Linked DNA regions of Hyalangium ruber. The protein of the gene in region 2 interacts with the protein of the main gene of each other region in a pairwise test. Links are inferred from orthologs where the notes say so. Each region holds a gene or a part of one and is shown on either strand. Other genes may lie near its edges. The genes, in order: tsaE, rlmB and SYV04_RS17940.

The links.
Region 1: the proteins of rlmB (region 2) and tsaE interact in binary tests that used the Escherichia coli proteins (3 or more experiments, as listed by UniProt). The link is inferred for Hyalangium ruber from one-to-one orthologs.
Region 3: the proteins of rlmB (region 2) and SYV04_RS17940 interact in binary tests that used the Escherichia coli proteins (3 or more experiments, as listed by UniProt). The link is inferred for Hyalangium ruber from one-to-one orthologs.

What each region holds. Positions count from the first base shown.
Region 1 is NZ_JAXIVS010000005.1:586,462-590,927, forward strand. The notes cover bases 1,468-4,466. They hold tsaE (tRNA (adenosine(37)-N6)-threonylcarbamoyltransferase complex ATPase subunit type 1 TsaE), read right to left. Parts: upstream 3,206-4,466; coding sequence 2,729-3,205; downstream 1,468-2,728. Other genes in these bases: hutI (imidazolonepropionase), read left to right, coding at 1,468-1,794; SYV04_RS17930 (class II glutamine amidotransferase), read left to right, coding at 1,889-2,716; SYV04_RS17940 (NAD(P)H-hydrate dehydratase), read right to left, coding at 3,202-4,466. Also shown: SYV04_RS17920 (hypothetical protein), read left to right, coding at 1-526; more of hutI, read left to right, coding at 529-1,467. UniProt on the Escherichia coli protein: Required for the formation of a threonylcarbamoyl group on adenosine at position 37 (t(6)A37) in tRNAs that read codons beginning with adenine.
Region 2 is NZ_JAXIVS010000012.1:316,179-320,405, forward strand. The notes cover bases 629-3,388. They hold rlmB (23S rRNA (guanosine(2251)-2'-O)-methyltransferase RlmB), read right to left. Parts: upstream 2,540-3,388; coding sequence 1,718-2,539; downstream 629-1,717. Other genes in these bases: tuf (elongation factor Tu), read right to left, coding at 629-1,158; SYV04_RS31220 (hypothetical protein), read right to left, coding at 2,545-2,994; SYV04_RS31225 (ATP-grasp domain-containing protein), read right to left, coding at 3,063-3,388. In the rest of the region: more of tuf, read right to left, coding at 1-628; more of SYV04_RS31225, read right to left, coding at 3,389-4,067; adventurous gliding motility lipoprotein CglB, read right to left, coding at 4,128-4,227. UniProt on the Escherichia coli protein: Specifically methylates the ribose of guanosine 2251 in 23S rRNA.
Region 3 is NZ_JAXIVS010000005.1:588,930-591,915, reverse strand. It holds SYV04_RS17940 (NAD(P)H-hydrate dehydratase), read left to right. Parts: upstream 1-720; coding sequence 721-2,253; downstream 2,254-2,986. Other genes in the region: SYV04_RS17930 (class II glutamine amidotransferase), read right to left, coding at 2,739-2,986; tsaE (tRNA (adenosine(37)-N6)-threonylcarbamoyltransferase complex ATPase subunit type 1 TsaE), read left to right, coding at 2,250-2,726; acpS (holo-ACP synthase), read left to right, coding at 341-718; SYV04_RS17950 (pyridoxine 5'-phosphate synthase), read left to right, coding at 1-336. UniProt on the Escherichia coli protein: Bifunctional enzyme that catalyzes the epimerization of the S- and R-forms of NAD(P)HX and the dehydration of the S-form of NAD(P)HX at the expense of ADP, which is converted to AMP.

The DNA.
Region 1 (4,466 bases), on a different replicon or contig from region 2:
CTTTGGCGGAGACCAGGCCAGCTTCTCGACGCGGCAGTGGTCGATGGCCTACGACTTCGCCGTCACCCGGCACTTCAACGAGAAGCTCTCCATGCACCTGGGGGTGAATGGAGAGATCTACTACCCGCTGCCGCTGCCGGGCTATGGCGTGTACGGGGGTCTGTCGACCTGGTACGGCACGGAGCAGTTGGGCATCGCCCCCGCGGTCGTGGTGCGGGGGGCCACGGACTTCGGCATCGAGACCCGGGGCGGGCCCGGGAGCATCCTCGGCGCCGAGGCCTCCAGCGCCCTCTACTTCTGCCCGGAGCCGCGGGTCGCCCTGGGACTGGTGCCCTTCTTCGGCGTGCATCAGGTCTTCAACGAGGCGGAGAGCAACACCGCGCTGTACTACGGAGGCGCCTTGGTGTTTCAGATCCCGCTGGGCAAGGTGGACAAGATCGAGTTCTCCGGAGGCTTCGGCCGGGCGAACGTGCTGAGCGAGGCGAGCTGGAACGTCCCCATCGTCGGGGCGCGGTGGGGGCGCTGAGCATGGAGCCGCTGGCGCTGCTCGTCCGCAACACCTCCGAGGTGCTCACCCTGGAGGGCACGCACCGCGAGCCCGCCGAACAGGCGCTCACCGCCCGCCCGCGTGCCTGCGTGGGGGTGCGCGGGGGCCGCGTGGCCTGGGTGGGCCGCGAGGAGGAGCTGCCCCCCGGCGCCGTGGACTCGGGCACCGAGGTGCTGGATGCCCAGGGGTGCATGGTGGGCCCGGGCTTCGTGGATCCGCACACGCACCTGGTCTTCGCGGGCGAGCGCTCCACCGAGTTCGACCTGCGCTGCCAGGGCGCCACCTATCTCGAGATCGCCCAGGCGGGCGGCGGCATCCTCAGCACCGTGCGCGCCACGCGCGCGGCGAGCCAGGAGGAGCTGGTGCGCCTCGCCCTGCCCCGCCTCCAGCGCCTGCTGGAGTACGGCGTCACGACGGCGGAGGTGAAGAGCGGCTACGGGCTCGACGTGGAGAACGAGCTGAAGATGCTGCGCGCGGTGCGCCAGCTCTCGACGCTCTCGCCGGTGGAGCTGGTGCCCACGCTGCTGTGCGCCCACGCGGTGCCGGAGGAGTACAAGGGCCGCCGCGAGGAGTACGTGGAGCTGTGCGTTCGCGAAATCCTTCCCGCCGTGGCGAAGGAGGGCCTGGCGCGCTTCTGCGACATCTTCGTCGAGCAGAGCGCCTTCACCCCGGACGAAGCCCGCCGGCTGCTCATCGCCGCGAAGGCGCTGGGCTTGCGGCCGCGCCTGCACGGAGATCAGCTCACCTCGGGCGGAGGCGCCGAGCTGGCCGCCGAGCTGGGGGCCGCCACCGTGGACCACCTGGAGCAGGTGAGCGAGGCGGGTATCCGTGCGCTGGCCACAGCGGACGTCACCGCCGTCCTGGTGCCTACCTCCACCCTCTTCCTGCGCATGCGCCCCTACGCGCCCGGCCGGAAGCTGCGCGAGGCGGGGGTCAACGTCGCTTTGGGCACCAACGTCAATCCTGGTTCGGCGATGACGGAGAACCTTCCCCTGGCGCTGGGGCTCGCCTGCCTGGAGAACGGGCTGACGGCGGCCGAGGCGTACTGGGCGGCCACCCGAGGCGCCGCGCTGGCGCTGGGCCTGGCCTCTCACGGTCGGCTGGCGGTGGGAGACATTGCCGACCTGGTTGTCTTTTCGTGTTCAAACTACCGGCACCTGCCCTACCACCTCGGAGTGAACCACGCTCGGACGGTGTTGAAAGCAGGCCGTGTTGTCATTCGAGACGGAGTGACACACTGTACTTGAGGGGGGGACCCTCCTTCTTGACAGTTCAGCCCAGGCGGGAGGACATAAAGCCTCTCGTCGGGGCCGGCCGTTATTATTCCGTCGTTCGAGCGCTATGTGCCGCCTGTTTGGATTTCGTTCCTCAGTTCCCGCTGCTGTCCATCCCGCCCTGGTGACGGAGAAGAACTCTCTTGTCATCCAGTCGCGTGAGCACAAGGACGGCTGGGGAATCGCCGCGTATGGAGTCGAGCAGCGCCCCCTCACCGCGCACGGGGTGGGCCCGGCCCACAGCGACCCGGACTTCCACCGGGTGAGCAGCCTGGTGTCTTCCCACACGGTGGTCGCGCACGTCCGGCAGGCCTCCGTGGGAGCCGTCGAGCTGCGCAACTCGCACCCCTTCCTGCTGGGCCGCTGGTCCTTCGTCCACAACGGCACGCTGAAGGACTTCGAGCGGCATCGCTCCTCGGTGGAGGCGCTCATCCGGCCGGATCTGCGCACGAACATTCGCGGGACGACGGACTCGGAGCGCTGCTTCCACATCTTCCTCACCCGGCTGTCGGCGCGCGGGAACGTGGACGACTCGGTGCGGCTGGAGGACGTGGCCAGCGCGCTGGCGGAGACGATGGGGCTGGTGGCCGCCCTCACGGACGAGCCGGGCAAGGATCGCTCGGCGATGAACTTCCTGGTGACCAATGGCGAGGTGATGGTGGCCACGCGGCGGCACCGCACGCTCTACATCTCCGACGGTCGCCGCTCGTCGACCTGCACGACTTCGGCGCCGATCCGGCACGGCACGCAGCTCAACCAGCTGCTCATCGCCAGCGAGGTGCTGTGCGGCAACCAGACCGCGTGGAACGAGGTCTCCGAGGAGGAGGTCATCGGCGTGGACGGCAAGCTCGTGCTTCACCGCTGGCGCCTGTCGGATCTCGCGGTGGTGGGCTAGCGCCCTTCCGGCTCACGCGAGCCAAGCGGTGAGCAGCTCCGCGGGCCTGGGTCCAAAGGCCTCGGCGTGCAGCTCTCGCGCGTCTTCTCCCGAGGGGCGCAGGGTGATGCGCAGGTACTCGCGCGGCGCCGCCTCGGGGATCCGGTCCAGCCATTCGACCAGCACCGCGCTCTCGCCTCCGAGCAGATCGAGGAAGCCGGTGGCGTACAGCTCGTCATAGTCCGCGATGCGGTAGAGGTCCGCGTGGTGCAGCGGAATGCGCCCGTTGTACGGGTAGACGATGGCGAAGGTGGGGCTGGCCACCTCGGAGCGTGGCACCTGGGCTCCCTGGGCCACCCCGCGCACCAGGTGCGTCTTGCCCGCGCCCAGGTCGCCAATGAGCCCGACGAAGTCCCCCGGCTGGAGCAGCTCGCCCAGCCTCACGCCAAGGCGGTGCGTCTCCTCGGGAGACTCCGAGCGCACGGTGCGCGTCAGGGTCGGCGCGCTCATCGGTCCCACCGCGTCCAGACGTCACAGAGGCCCTTGATGAGATCGGTGGCGATGAGCCCCACCTTCCCGCGCTTGCCCGCCGCGAGGTCTCCCGCGAGGCCGTGGACGTAGACCGCCGCCCAGATGGCATCGGGCACCTGGAAGCCCTGGGCGAGGAACGCGCCGCAGATGCCCGAGAGCACATCTCCCGTGCCTCCGGTGGCCATGCCGGGGTTTCCGGTGGGGTTGATGTAGAGGTCCCCGTCCGCACTCACGGTGAGGGTCCGCGTGCCCTTGAGGACGAGCGTCACCCCGTGCTCCATCGCGAACTCCCGGGCCAACTCCAGGCGGTGGGCCTGGACCTCTTTGGTGGAGCGCCCCGTGAGCCGGGCCATCTCGCCCGGGTGCGGCGTGAGCACGACTTGCCGCTTCGCGCCACGCAAGGCGCTCAGGTCCGTGGCCACGGCGTTGAGCGCGTCCGCATCGAGCACCACGGGCGCCTCCACGCGCGCGAGCAGTTCGGCGATGAGCTTGCCCGTCTCCGGCCCTCGGGGGATGCCCGGGCCGATGACCAGCGCATCCTTGCCCTCGGCCGCGGCCAGCAGGGGCTCCAGGTCCGCGAGGCCCAGGGGCCCCGAGGCCTCCAGCGGAATCCCCATCAGCTCGGGCGCGAAGGACAGGACGGTGTCGACCACCTCCGCGCGGGTGGCCACGGAGACGAGCCCCGCCCCCGAGCGCAGAGCCGAACGGGCCGCCATGGCCGCGGCGCCCGTCTTGCCCCGGCTGCCCGCCACCACCAGCACGTGCCCGTACGTCCCCTTGTGGGAATCCGCACGACGAGGGGGTAGCACGCCACGGGCGTCCGCCTCCTCCACGAGCCTCGGCACCAGCCCGGTGAGGGCATGCAACGTCGCGGGAGAAAGACCGATGTCCACGCGCCGCAGCTCGCCACAGCGAGAGGCGCCCGGCTCCAGCACCTGTCCCCGCTTCAGCAGCCCAAAGGAGACGGTGACGTCTGCCTCCACACACGGCGTGAAGGCCTCACCGGTATCACTCTGAAGCCCGGAAGGGACATCGGCGGCCACCACCTTCGCCCCCGCCGCCCGCCACCCGTCGATGCGATGGATGGCATCCGCGAACTCCCCGGCGGGCGCCCGGCTGAGCCCCGTGCCGAAGAGGGCATCCACCACCACGTCCCCTCTCCCCAGCGTCGGCAGCGCCTCCAAGCCCTGCGCGGTGAAGCCATCGGCCTCGAGCGCTCGCAGGTTGCGCTTCGCCTCGG
Region 2 (4,227 bases):
CACCGTGCGACCACCCTCACGGATAGCGAAGCGCAGCTCCTTCTCCATGGCCACCGGAGTAATGAGCTCCACCTCGATGGCGATGTTGTCGCCCGGCATCACCATCTCCACGTTCTCCGGCAGCTTCACCGTGCCCGTCACGTCCGTGGTGCGGAAGTAGAACTGGGGACGGTAGCCCTTGAAGAACGGCGTGTGACGGCCTCCCTCTTCCTTCGTCAGCACGTACACCTGCGCCTTGAACTTGGTGTGCGGCATGATGCTGCCCGGCTTGGCCAGCACCTGCCCGCGCTCCAGGTCCTCACGCTTCAGACCGCGCAGCAGCGCCCCGATGTTGTCTCCCGCCATGCCCTCGTCCAGCAGCTTGCGGAACATTTCCACACCGGTGATGACCGTCTTCTGCGTCGGGCGGATACCGACAATTTCAACTTCCTCGCCCACCTTGATCTTGCCGCGCTCCACGCGGCCAGTGGCCACGGTGCCACGGCCGGCGATGGAGAACACGTCCTCCACCGGCATCAGGAAGGGCTTGTCGGTGGCGCGCTGCGGGGTGGGGATGTAGCTGTCCACCGCCTCCATCAGCTTGAGGATGGCTCCCTCGCCAATCTCGCCGGCGTCACCCTCCAGCGCCTTGAGCGCGCTGCCGGGGATGATGGGGATCTGGTCGCCCGGGAAGTCGTACTTCTTGAGCAGGTCGCGAACCTCCATCTCCACCAGCTCGCGCAGCTCCGGGTCGTCCAGCATGTCCACCTTGTTCAGGAAGACGACGATGTAGGGCACGCCCACCTGCCGCGCCAGCAGGATGTGCTCGCGCGTCTGGGGCATCGGGCCGTCAGCCGCGGACACCACCAGGATGGCGCCGTCCATCTGCGCCGCGCCCGTGATCATGTTCTTCACGTAGTCGGCGTGGCCCGGGCAGTCGACGTGGGCGTAGTGGCGGTTCTTGGTCTGGTACTCCACGTGGGCCGTGGAGATGGTGATGCCGCGCTCACGCTCCTCGGGGGCCTTGTCGATCTGGTCATAGGCCAGGAACGTGGCGCCGCCCGTCTTGGCCAGCACCTTGGTGATGGCGGCGGTCAGCGACGTCTTGCCGTGGTCCACGTGTCCAATCGTACCGATGTTCACGTGGGGCTTGTTTCGCTCGAACTTCTCCTTAGCCATGACACTCCTCTAGAGAGAAATGGAGCCCTGAACCAGGATTGAACTGGTGACCTCATCCTTACCAAGGATGCGCTCTGCCAACTGAGCTATCAGGGCTTGGAACTGCACAACAACGGGTTGGAGCGGGAAATGGGACTCGAACCCACGACATTCAGCTTGGAAGGCTGACGCTCTACCAACTGAGCTATTCCCGCGTTGACCGATGGAGGGAGATGGATTCGAACCATCGAAGGCGTAGAGCCGGCAGATTTACAGTCTGCTCCCTTTGGCCGCTTGGGTATCCCTCCGTAAGCTTTCCTCTAACCACGACTGCCTACTTCTTACTGCCCCGCTACTTCTTTTCTTCCGTCCGGGCCCTCATCCGCGGCCCCGTCCCTTGGCCGGCGGCGGGACTTGAACCCGCGACCTACTGATTACAAATCAGTTGCTCTACCGACTGAGCTACACCGGCGTTACTCCGGCTGCCCCACCCTACCCCTACCACCCCTCCGGTCACCGTCGGCCACCCGGTTTCCGGCGTCGAAAGGCGGGCCCTTTTAGAGACCCTGACCGCCTAAAGTCAAGGAGATTGATCCCTTGAGCGGCCACCCGACGACAATCCCCCGCCCCGTTGGCGGGCAACCTCGTATAGCAGAATCGCCGCCGAAACGGACGCATTCAGAGAACCGACCTGACCCGTCATGGGAATCCGCAGGCGGAAGTCGCAGTGCTTGAGCACCCCTTCTCGAACCCCTGCTCCCTCGGCACCCACCACGAGCGCCAGCGGACCGTCCAGGCGAGCCTTCCACATGGGCTCATTCCCTTCGGGGTCCGCTGCGGCCGTCCACAGGCCTGCTTCCTTGAGTTCTTCCAGGGCGCGCGAGATGTTCACCACCCGGACGATCGGACAGTGCTCCACCGCCCCCGCCGAGGCCTTGGCTACCACCCCGGTCACCTGGACCGCCCGGTCCTTGCCGATGACGACGCCGTGGGCGCCCAGCGCATGCGCCGAACGGATGATGGCTCCAAAGTTGTGCGGGTCCTGGATGCCGTCCAGCACCACCAGCAGGGGCGGCCTCCCGCTCGCCTGGGCCGCTTCAAGGACGTCGGGCAGTTCGGCGTATCGGAAGCCCCGAAGCTCCGCCACTACTCCCTGATGCACCCCGCCGTCCGCGAGTGTCGCCAAGCGCTCGCGCACCACCCGCTCCACCCGAATGCCCGCATCCCGGGCCCGACTGAGGATCTCCGCCGCTGCTCGAGAGCCGAGCTGCCCTTCGGTGATGTAGAGGCGCTCCACCTCGTCCGAGCGTGCCCGCAGAGCCTCCAGCACGGGGTTCACTCCGTAGACGTAGCGCTGCTCTCGCTCGCGCGGCTCGCTGCTCCGGGGCGGACGGTCACGCATAGGGCCTACTGGACCTCGACTGGAACGGAGACGGTCTTCTGCTGGCGGGCGCAGATCTTCTCCGTGCAGATGAAGAAGGTGAGCTTCGCGTCCACCGTCCCCTGGCCAGCGGCCTCCGCCGTGAAGGGCACCTCGAAGCGCGGATCCACGAACGCCTGCCCCTCGGCCTTCTTCGCCACCGAGTCCGTCCGGGTCAGATCCGCCTTGGCCGGCGCCAGCTGTGTGCCCTTCACCTGCAGCTTCAGCGGGGCCTCGTCCGACACGTGCGCGCCGCCCTTGCTCTTGATGGCGAGCACGAAGACGCCCTTCTCTCCCGCCTTCACCTTCGTGGAGCTACCCTCGGTGCTGACCTCATAGAGCGAAGCGGGATCCACCTCGTCCCCGGCGCGAGCCTGGGTACAAGCGACGGCCACCCACAGGGCAGCGATGGGACCAAGACGACGCAAGTGCAGCATGGGACGTTCTCCTCGTTGACCGGGCAAGCGTATAGCCACCCTTCCGACGCGCTGGGAGACTTTTCTCTTCATCTCCCTCCAGACGACACCTTCCGGGAAGCTCGCCCTGGGACCTTGCGACGGGTCGAGCCCGGCTCACGCTCGGTTGTCCCAACGGCCCCTTCAACCCCCTCGGCAGGCGGCTGATCGATTCGAGGCGCGCCGTTCACCAGCGCCTCCGCCCGCTCGATGAGCGGCGTGGCGAGATCCATCCCCGTGGCGGCCTCCATGTCTGGCAGGGCCGGAGAGCTGTTCACCTCGAAGACCTTGGGCTTCCCCTTCACGTCCAGCATGTCCACCGCCGCGACCTCGAGCCCCACCAGCCGCGCCGTCCGCTCCGCTACCCCACGCCAGGCCTCCGTCAGCTCGGCAGCCTCCAGCCTCGCGCCCTGCGTCAGCGTGTGAGACAGCCGCCCCACCCTCGGCCGGCGCCAGACCGCCGCCACCGCACGCCCTCCTACCACCAGCACCCGCACGTCCTTGCCGGTGTGCTTCACGTACTGCTGCACCACGAGGTTGTGCCCCAGCCCCAGCACGGCCTCCAGCGCCGCCTCCAGCGACTGGAGGCTCTCGCACACCATCACCCCGTGCTTCTCCTGCCCCTGCAGGAGCTTCACCAGCACCGGCACCCCGCCCACCAGCCCCACCATCGCCTTGAGGTCCGCCGCCTCGCGCGCCATCACCGTGGCCGGAATATCGATGCCTTGGGCCGACAGCAGTTGCAGCGAGCGCATCTTGTTGCGCGACTGCGCGATGGCCTGCGCCGTGTTCATCAGCGGCACGCCGCGGATGCCGAACTGGTTCACCACCGCCAGCCCATAGCTGTTGATGGACTGGGCGATGCGCGGGATCACCACGTCACACGGCGGCAGCTTCTTGCGCTTGTAGTAAAGGTTCGCGCTGCGCCCATCCAGGTGCATCTCCACCCGGCCCGGGTTCAGCACGCGCACCTGGTGCCCCCGCTCTCGCCCAGCCTCGACCAGACGCCGAGTGGACGGAATGGAAGCGGAGCGCGAGAGGATCGTGATCTTCATGGGCGGAGGCGGCGTTACCCCTCTTAGTCGCCGCCCCGCCCCGGGTAAAGCCACTCCAGACTACTTGCGCTGCACCGCCCGGGCCTCGACCTTGATCGGGTTGGCGTCGGTCGACGCCCGGATGCGCTCGCACGTAGAGCCCTGGAACAGGACACCCTCG
Region 3 (2,986 bases), on a different replicon or contig from region 2:
CTGTTCATCGATCCGGACCTGGACCAGGTGCGCGCGGCGCACAAGGTGGACGCCGACCGCATCGAGATCCACACCGGGCGCTACTGCGAGGCGCGCAACGAGCGCGAGCGGGGGCGGGAGCTGAGCCGCATCCTCGACGCTTCCAAGGCCGCCGCGAAGCTGGGCATGAGCGTGGCCGCCGGACACGGGCTCAACTACGACAACGTGCAGCCGGTCGCGCGTATCAAGGAGATCGACGAGCTGAACATCGGGCACGCCATCGTGGGACGGGCGGTGCTGGTGGGCTTCGAGCGCGCGGTGCGTGAGATGTTGGAGTTGATGCGCAACCCGGGGTAGGGCGATGGCGATCGTCGGCCTGGGGATGGATATCTGCTCGGTGGAGCGCATCCAGCGCATCCTCCAGGGCCCGCGCGCCCAGCGCTTCCTGGAGCGCGTGTATACGGACGCCGAGCGGGCCCTGTGCGGGGCTCGGGCCGACTCGGCCAGCGCCTATGCCGCGCGCTTCGCCGCCAAGGAGGCCCTGGTGAAGGCGCTCGGGGCACCGCCGGGCATCCGCTGGCGGGACATGGAGGTGGTGCGCGGCGCCGGCATGCCTCGGTTCGTGGTGAGCGGCGTGGCCCGAGAGGTGATGGAGCAGCGGCGGGTGGACGCGCTGCTGACGATGACCCATGACGCGGGGGTGGCCGCGGCCACCGTCATCCTGCAGGAGCGAGCCTAGCGATGCAGAGCGTCCTCACCGCCGCACAGATGCGCGAGGCCGAGCAGGCCGCCGAGGCCCAGCATGGAATGCCCTCGGCGCTGCTCATGGAGAACGCGGGCCGGGCGTTGGCGGAGGCGGCTCGGAGCGTGGCGGGCCCGGGTGGGCGCTTCTCCGTGGTCTGCGGGCCGGGCAACAACGGTGGGGATGGGCTGGTGGCCGCGCGTTTTCTCCGAGAGGGTGGGGCGCGCGTGGACGTGGCGCTGGTGGGCGACCGGGCGAAGATGACGGCCGAGGCGAAGCGCAACCTGCGAGCGCTCGAGGCCGATGGCTTCACCGCGCAGGGCTTGGAGGCGCTGCCGACGCTGGGGAGAGGGGACGTGGTGGTGGATGCCCTCTTCGGCACGGGGCTCAGCCGGGCGCCCGCCGGGGAGTTCGCGGATGCCATCCATCGCATCGACGGGTGGCGGGCGGCGGGGGCGAAGGTGGTGGCCGCCGATGTCCCTTCCGGGCTTCAGAGTGATACCGGTGAGGCCTTCACGCCGTGTGTGGAGGCAGACGTCACCGTCTCCTTTGGGCTGCTGAAGCGGGGACAGGTGCTGGAGCCGGGCGCCTCTCGCTGTGGCGAGCTGCGGCGCGTGGACATCGGTCTTTCTCCCGCGACGTTGCATGCCCTCACCGGGCTGGTGCCGAGGCTCGTGGAGGAGGCGGACGCCCGTGGCGTGCTACCCCCTCGTCGTGCGGATTCCCACAAGGGGACGTACGGGCACGTGCTGGTGGTGGCGGGCAGCCGGGGCAAGACGGGCGCCGCGGCCATGGCGGCCCGTTCGGCTCTGCGCTCGGGGGCGGGGCTCGTCTCCGTGGCCACCCGCGCGGAGGTGGTCGACACCGTCCTGTCCTTCGCGCCCGAGCTGATGGGGATTCCGCTGGAGGCCTCGGGGCCCCTGGGCCTCGCGGACCTGGAGCCCCTGCTGGCCGCGGCCGAGGGCAAGGATGCGCTGGTCATCGGCCCGGGCATCCCCCGAGGGCCGGAGACGGGCAAGCTCATCGCCGAACTGCTCGCGCGCGTGGAGGCGCCCGTGGTGCTCGATGCGGACGCGCTCAACGCCGTGGCCACGGACCTGAGCGCCTTGCGTGGCGCGAAGCGGCAAGTCGTGCTCACGCCGCACCCGGGCGAGATGGCCCGGCTCACGGGGCGCTCCACCAAAGAGGTCCAGGCCCACCGCCTGGAGTTGGCCCGGGAGTTCGCGATGGAGCACGGGGTGACGCTCGTCCTCAAGGGCACGCGGACCCTCACCGTGAGTGCGGACGGGGACCTCTACATCAACCCCACCGGAAACCCCGGCATGGCCACCGGAGGCACGGGAGATGTGCTCTCGGGCATCTGCGGCGCGTTCCTCGCCCAGGGCTTCCAGGTGCCCGATGCCATCTGGGCGGCGGTCTACGTCCACGGCCTCGCGGGAGACCTCGCGGCGGGCAAGCGCGGGAAGGTGGGGCTCATCGCCACCGATCTCATCAAGGGCCTCTGTGACGTCTGGACGCGGTGGGACCGATGAGCGCGCCGACCCTGACGCGCACCGTGCGCTCGGAGTCTCCCGAGGAGACGCACCGCCTTGGCGTGAGGCTGGGCGAGCTGCTCCAGCCGGGGGACTTCGTCGGGCTCATTGGCGACCTGGGCGCGGGCAAGACGCACCTGGTGCGCGGGGTGGCCCAGGGAGCCCAGGTGCCACGCTCCGAGGTGGCCAGCCCCACCTTCGCCATCGTCTACCCGTACAACGGGCGCATTCCGCTGCACCACGCGGACCTCTACCGCATCGCGGACTATGACGAGCTGTACGCCACCGGCTTCCTCGATCTGCTCGGAGGCGAGAGCGCGGTGCTGGTCGAATGGCTGGACCGGATCCCCGAGGCGGCGCCGCGCGAGTACCTGCGCATCACCCTGCGCCCCTCGGGAGAAGACGCGCGAGAGCTGCACGCCGAGGCCTTTGGACCCAGGCCCGCGGAGCTGCTCACCGCTTGGCTCGCGTGAGCCGGAAGGGCGCTAGCCCACCACCGCGAGATCCGACAGGCGCCAGCGGTGAAGCACGAGCTTGCCGTCCACGCCGATGACCTCCTCCTCGGAGACCTCGTTCCACGCGGTCTGGTTGCCGCACAGCACCTCGCTGGCGATGAGCAGCTGGTTGAGCTGCGTGCCGTGCCGGATCGGCGCCGAAGTCGTGCAGGTCGACGAGCGGCGACCGTCGGAGATGTAGAGCGTGCGGTGCCGCCGCGTGGCCACCATCACCTCGC